Regions from separate parts of the Klebsiella sp. PL-2018 genome, predicted to be linked through region 2. Evidence: riboswitches for the same ligand, from Rfam matches in the RefSeq annotation. Region 2 holds a riboswitch; each other region holds the start of a gene.

Region 1 (2,260 bases), 2.2 Mb from region 2:
CTCTTCGATATACCACAGCATTTCCGACGGTGCTTCCGAGCCCGGCGCCAGCATAAAATCGTAGGTCAGGCCGTCGATGGTCTCTTTCTGACCATCTTTCTCGATGATATTGGTGGGAGCGATCAGCGTGACGGTGCCGGCAGAGGTCGTGGTGCCGAGACCTGCGCCAACCTGGCCGGTGGCATCCGGTTTGAGCAGGTTGCCGTACATATAGCTGGCGCGACGGCTCATCACGTTACCGGCCATAATATTTTCAGCAACGGCAGCTTCCATAAAACCGGAAGGTGCGTAGATTTTGACTTTGCCGGATTTGACATCGGCTTCATCGACCACGCCGCGCACGCCGCCGTAATGGTCAACGTGGCTGTGGGTGTAGATCACCGCAACGACCGGCTTATTGCCGCGATTTTTGTAATACAGATCCATTCCGACCTTTGCGGTCTCCGCTGATACCAGCGGATCCACAACCGTGATGCCCTCTTTACCTTCAATGATGGTCATATTGGAGAGATCGAGGTTGCGGATCTGGTACACGCCTTCGGTCACTTCAAACAGGCCGCTGATATTGATGAGCTGGGATTGACGCCAGAGGCTGGGGTTGACCGTATCCGGCGCCTTTTCCCTCTCTTTGATAAAGGCGTACTGCTGCGGGTTCCAGATAACGTTGCCCTGTTCACCTTTAATCACTTCCGTAGGAAGCGCGGCAATAAAACCTTTATGCGCGTTGGTAAAGTCGGTGTTGTCGGAGAAGGGGAGCTGTTTATACAGCGCGTCGTTTGCCTGTTTGGTCGCCGCAGCGGCTTCTTTCGGCGACGTTTCGGCCCAGCTGGTCACAGGGAGAGTCGAGATAATTCCTGCCAGAGCCAGACTTTTCATAATCGGTGTTAATTTCATCGGAATCCTCATGGTTTTACGCTGATTCACTCGTTAATTTCGATATGACGTCGGGTTACATCCTGTAACGCCTCCTAAACTATAAACACGTATCTGCAAAAGTGTTTGTTTTGTTAATTATTTGATTGCTTATTGTTAATTTTGAATTGCCTTGCGCTTGTATACCTACGCCGGGCCGGCTTGCGTTGTCCCGCGACTTACCGTAACCTGCCCGCTGAGAACGTTTTTATCTCTCAATGACTCGGGGTGCCCTTCCTTGTGAAGGCTGAGAAAAACCCGTACCACCTGATCTGGATAATGCCAGCGTAGGGAAGTCAGAGACCGCAGGGTCGTCGCTTCTTCATCGCCTGGCGGGAGCAAACGATGTCTGACCTGCTGAACCCCGCGCATATTGCCCATCTGCGGCACCTTTTTCACCGCCATTCTCCTCTTGTTCACTGCATGACCAACGACGTGGTGCAGACCTTTACCGCCAACGTCCTGTTAGCGATTGGCGCATCCCCGGCGATGGTTATCGACCCGGACGAAGCCAGCCAGTTTGCCGCCATTGCCGATGCGCTGCTGATTAATGTCGGTACGCTGACGGTTGAACGCGCGGCGGCGATGCGTGCGGCGGCGCGCAGCGCGCAGCAGGCGGGTAAGCCGTGGGCGCTGGACCCGGTGGCGGTCGGCGTGCTGACCTTACGGACAGAATTTTGCCGGGAGCTGCTGGCGCTGCAGCCTGCCGCCGTTCGCGGTAATGCGTCGGAAATTATGGCCCTGGCCGGAATGAGCGGCGGCGGGCGCGGCGTCGATACGACCGATACCGCCGCCGCAGCGCTGCCCGCAGCCCAGGCGTTAGCCCGCCAGCTGAATACCGTGGTCGCGGTGACCGGGGAGGTTGATTACGTCACCGACGGCCAGCGCATTCGCATGGTCACCGGCGGCGATCCGCTGATGACCCGGGTGGTCGGCACCGGCTGCGCGCTGTCGGCGGTGGTTGCCGCCGCTGCGGCGATGCCCGGCGATCGGCTGGAGAACGTGGCCGCGGCCTGCGGTCTGATGAAGCTTGCGGGGGGAAAAGCGGCGCTGCAGGGCGGCCCCGGCAGCTTTACTCCCGCCTTCCTCGATGCGCTCTATGCGGGAGGCGATCTGTGAAACGAATTAATGCGCTAACCATCGCCGGCACCGACCCGAGCGGCGGCGCGGGGATCCAGGCGGATCTCAAAACCTTCTCGGCGCTGGGCGCTTACGGCTGCTCGGTCATCACCGCGCTGGTGGCGCAAAACACCCGCGGCGTCCAGTCGGTGTACCGGATAGAGCCTGATTTTGTCGCCGCACAGCTCGATTCCGTTTTCAGCGATGTGCGCATCGATACCACCAAAAT
Region 2 (2,260 bases):
ACGGGGCGATTTGCGGGTAGTAGCGTTCGCGGCAGTGGCTGCACAGCATTGCCCACTCGGTTTTGCTTGGGTGCATCGGATGGCCGCAGTAGCCGCAGAATTTATGCGAGCGGTAGAACTCCGCCAGCTGGATCCCGCGTCCTGCCAGTTGAAAAAGGCCAGCATCCTGATCGAGCACCTGGCGCAGCGATCCCATCTCATGCCGGCGATCCTGGCGTACCAGCCACACCGGATCGCCCTGCCATTCTCCGATTCGCAGCGCGGGCTGCCCCGCAAGATTAAAATTTACCGCTTCGCCGTAGGGCAATTCTCCGTCGGGCAACCATAATTTCTGTTCGTGGCTGACGATCCACCAGCCGCGATCTAATTTTTCAATAATACGATCCATATCTATTGCACTACCTTTATTTTACTGGCACTTTTAACATTAAATTTACATTTTGGTGAGCAACGTATTTCTCTTAAAACCTTGCGGAGTCAACCATGTTAAACCAGCTGGAAAACCTGACGGAACGTGTTGGAGGCAGCAATAAACTGGTCGATCGCTGGCTACAAGTACGTAAGCATTTGCTTGTGGCTTACTACAACCTGGTTGGCCTGAAGCCCGGCAAAGAATCATTTATGCGGCTTAATGAGAAAGCGCTGGATGATTTTTGTCAAAGCCTGGTGGACTACCTCTCCTCCGGCCATTTTAATATTTATGAACGCTTTATCGGCGAATTGGAAGGCGATACGCCACTTTTAGCCGCCACTAAGATTTATCCACAGCTGCAGGCCAATACCCAGCAGATCATGGATTATTACGACTCCTGCCTCGAAAACGCCATCGATCACGATAACTACCTTGAGTTCCAGCAGGCGCTGTCGGATATCGGCGAAGCGCTGGAAGCGCGCTTTGCGCTGGAAGATAACCTGATCGCCCTCGCCGTCGCCCACAGCCGCAAAGACAACGTCAGCGACAATATCGCGCCGACCGCTTGAGTTGTGAGCCATTAACGCGTAGTTTACATACATTCCCCCTCACGGAGAGGGGATGTCATCTTGTCGGAGTGCCCATTTTCCACACTGGAAAAGGCTGAGACCGTTAATTCGGGATCCGCGGAACCTGATCAGGCTAATACCTGCGAAGGGAACAAGAGTAAACTGCGTTTAGCATCTGCCTCTTCAGGGCCGATCGCATCTGTTACTCCATCCGTCGTCTGGCAAGCCATATCCTGTTTAACTGGAATGAGCTATGTCTACAACCAAACTCACGCGTCGAGAGCAACGCGAACGCGCCCAGCGCTTTATCGACACCCTGGAAGGTACCGCATTTCCCAATTCGCAGCGCATCTATATCCCCGGTTTGCAGGAAGATATTCGCGTACCGATGCGCGAAATTCAGCTGAGCCCGACGCTTATCGGCGGCAGCAAAGATAATCCTCAGTACGAAGCGAACGAAGCTATTCCGGTCTATGACACCTCCGGCCCCTATGGCGATCCGCACGTCGCGATTAACGTTCAGCAGGGTCTGGCAAAACTGCGTCAGCCGTGGATTGATGCGCGCCGCGACTGCGAAGCACTCAGCGATCGCAGCTCGGCCTATACCAGAGAGCGGCTGGCGGATGATGGCCTCAACGAACTGCGCTTTACCGGCCTGCTCACGCCCAGGCGCGCCATCGTCGGGAAATGCGTGACGCAGCTGCACTACGCCCGTCAGGGGATTGTCACCCCGGAAATGGAGTTCATCGCCATTCGCGAGAATATGGGCCGCGAGCGTATTCGTGGCGAAGTGCTGCGCCAGCAGCATCCGGGCGTTGGGTTTGGCGCGCGGCTGCCGGAGAATATCACCCCGGAGTTTGTGCGCGCTGAAGTCGCCGCCGGGCGCGCGATTATCCCGGCCAATATTAATCATCCGGAATCCGAACCGATGATTATTGGCCGCAACTTCCTCGTGAAGGTTAACGCCAATATCGGCAACTCGGCGGTCACTTCGTCGATTGAAGAAGAGGTCGAGAAGCTGGTGTGGGCGACGCGCTGGGGAGCGGATACGGTCATGGACCTCTCCACCGGCCGCTATATTCACGAGACCCGCGAGTGGATCCTGCGCAATAGTCCGGTACCGATCGGTACGGTGCCGATCTACCAGGCGCTGGAGAAGGTCAACGGGATCGCCGAAGATCTCACCTGGGAAGCCTTCCGCGATACGCTGCTCGAGCAGGCGGAACAGGGGGTGGACTACTTCACCATCCATGCGGGCGTGCTGCTGCGCTACGTGCCG
Region 3 (2,260 bases), 2.6 Mb from region 2:
TTGACCCACGGCGCGGGCGCGAGTTTGGCCAGCAGCTGGGCGTGGAGGCCGGGCGCTGTTACCCCGACTACGAAACGTTGTTTCGCGAAGAGGCGGCGCGGGAAGACGGCATTGAAGCGGTCTCCATCGCCACGCCAAACAACACCCACTACGCCATTTGCCGCGCGGCGCTGGAGGCCGGACTGCATGTGGTCTGCGAAAAACCGCTCTGTTTTACCGGCGAAGAGGCCGATGCGCTGGTGGCCCTGAGCGAAAAGCAGCGCAAAATCATCGGCGTCACCTACGGCTACGCCGGGCATCAGCTGATTCTCCAGGCGCGGCAGATGATTGAACAGGGGCTACTGGGCGAGATCCGCATCATCAATATGCAGTTCGCCCACGGTTTCCATAACCAGCCGGTAGAGCAGGATAACCCCAGCACCCGCTGGCGGGTGGACCCGAAATTTGTCGGTCCCAGCTACGTGCTGGGCGATCTGGCCACCCACCCGCTGTTCCTGGCGGAGACCATGGCGCCGAAGCTCAATATCACTCGCCTGATGTGCTCCCGCCAGAGCTTTGTCAAAAGCCGCGCGCCGCTGGAGGATAACGCGCATGTGCTGATGGAGTACGACAACGGCGCCGTAGGGTCGATGTGGTGCTCGGCGGTCAACAGCGGCTCAATGCACGGACAGAAGGTCCGCATCGTCGGGGAGAAAGCCAGCCTGGAGTGGTGGGATGAACAGCCGAACCAGCTGCGCTACGAAATTCAGGGCGAGCCGGTGCGCATCCTCGAACGCGGAATGTCCTATCTCGATCCGCTGGCCCTGCAGGACGACCGGATCGGCGGCGGCCATCCCGAAGGGCTGTTTGAGGCCTGGTCGAATCTGTATCGCCGCTTTGCCATCGCCATGGATGCCACCGACCGTCGCGACGCGGCTTTGCTGGAAAACTTCTGGTATCCGGATGCCAGAGCCGGGGCGCTCGGCGTGCACTGGGTCGAGAAGTGCGTACGTTCAGCAGACAGCGGCGCCAGCTGGGTAGAATTTCACTGATCCTTTGATAATACGCGCCCGGCAAGGCATCAGCCGCCGCCGGGCTGCCGCGATGTACAAAGCCCTTTCTCGCGACACTCACACGTGACAACGTCACCTTTCCTCATAAAATTCACAGCATTGTAATCAAAAAGGGAATGTCGTATAACAGGGGCCAAACCGAGGGGTGTCCCGTGAGGGCTGAGATGGCGTAAGCCGAACCCTTTGAACCTGATCTGGGTCATGCCAGCGAAGGGACGGGTCGGCATTTCCGCCAGTTTTGCGCCATTGCCTGTTCACACTTCTTTCAGCACGCCCGGATCTCCCTTTTTTTCAGGAGGTCCTGTGATTCTTCCCGCGTTTACCCAGGGTATTTATGGTCGTCTGCGTCAGCAGGCCGGCGCCGACTGGCAGCACTACGTCGCCCACCCCTTCCTGCGCCAGCTCGCCAACGGTACCCTCCCCGAGCCCGCTTTTCGCCGCTATCTGACGCAGGACTATCTGTTTCTGATCCACTTCGCCCGCAGCTACGCCCTGCTGGTCAGCAAGCTGCGCACCCTGGCGGAAATGCGCGCTGCCGCCGCGTCGATGAACGCCATTCTCGACGAACTGCCGCTCCACGTTGGCTACTGCCGGGAATGGGGGCTGGATGAAGCGACGATGGCCGCCGAAACGGAAGCCGCGGAAACCGTCAACTACACCCGCTACGTACTGGACATTGGCCACTCCGGCGACGCCCTGGATCTGCTGGCGGCGCTGATGCCCTGCGTGGCCGGCTACGCGGAAATCGGCCTCGGCCTGCTGCACGATCCGGCGACCCGGCTGACCGCCAATCCTTATGACTCGTGGATCCGCAACTACGGCGATGAGGGTTACCTGAACGGCGTCAATAACGCCATCGGCCTGCTGGAAACCCTCTGGCAGCAGCGCGGCGGTGAGGCGCGTTTCGCTGAACTCAGCGCTATTTTCACCACCGCCACGCGTCTGGAGGCTAACTTCTGGCAGATGGGCCTTAACGCCGTCGCGGAGCGCCCGGCGTGACGGCTCCCGGAATTGAGGTGCACGGCCTGGGCCTGCGCTTTGGCTCGCGGCAGATCTTCGACAATCTGACGTTCACTATCCCCGGCGGCCAGTGGGTATCGCTGCTGGGGGCCAGCGGCGCCGGAAAGACCAGCCTGCTGCGTATTATCGCCGGGCTGGCAAAAGCCACCGCCGGTGAGGTTCGCGCCAGCGACGGGCAGCCAATAAAC

The links. A riboswitch is a leader RNA that binds a small molecule or an ion and turns the genes downstream of it on or off. The one in region 2 is predicted to bind thiamine pyrophosphate.
Region 1: another riboswitch for thiamine pyrophosphate. It lies ahead of thiM (hydroxyethylthiazole kinase); the one in region 2 lies ahead of thiC (phosphomethylpyrimidine synthase ThiC).
Region 3: another riboswitch for thiamine pyrophosphate. It lies ahead of MKleb_RS13830 (TenA family protein); the one in region 2 lies ahead of thiC (phosphomethylpyrimidine synthase ThiC).

Annotation. Positions count from the first base shown of each region.
Region 1 covers NZ_CP077673.1:3,940,666-3,942,925, reverse strand. Annotated here, with positions in the region: gene MKleb_RS18395 (alkyl/aryl-sulfatase) at 1-894, opposite strand, end outside; TPP riboswitch at 1,127-1,223, shown strand; gene thiM (hydroxyethylthiazole kinase) at 1,258-2,031, shown strand; gene thiD (bifunctional hydroxymethylpyrimidine kinase/phosphomethylpyrimidine kinase) at 2,028-2,260, shown strand, end outside.
Region 2 covers NZ_CP077673.1:328,055-330,314, reverse strand. Annotated here, with positions in the region: gene nudC (NAD(+) diphosphatase) at 1-388, opposite strand, end outside; gene MKleb_RS01520 (Rsd/AlgQ family anti-sigma factor) at 484-981, shown strand; TPP riboswitch at 1,036-1,149, shown strand; gene thiC (phosphomethylpyrimidine synthase ThiC) at 1,235-2,260, shown strand, end outside.
Region 3 covers NZ_CP077673.1:2,971,749-2,974,008, forward strand. Annotated here, with positions in the region: gene MKleb_RS13825 (Gfo/Idh/MocA family protein) at 1-1,031, shown strand, start outside; TPP riboswitch at 1,184-1,285, shown strand; gene MKleb_RS13830 (TenA family protein) at 1,356-2,051, shown strand; gene MKleb_RS13835 (ABC transporter ATP-binding protein) at 2,048-2,260, shown strand, end outside.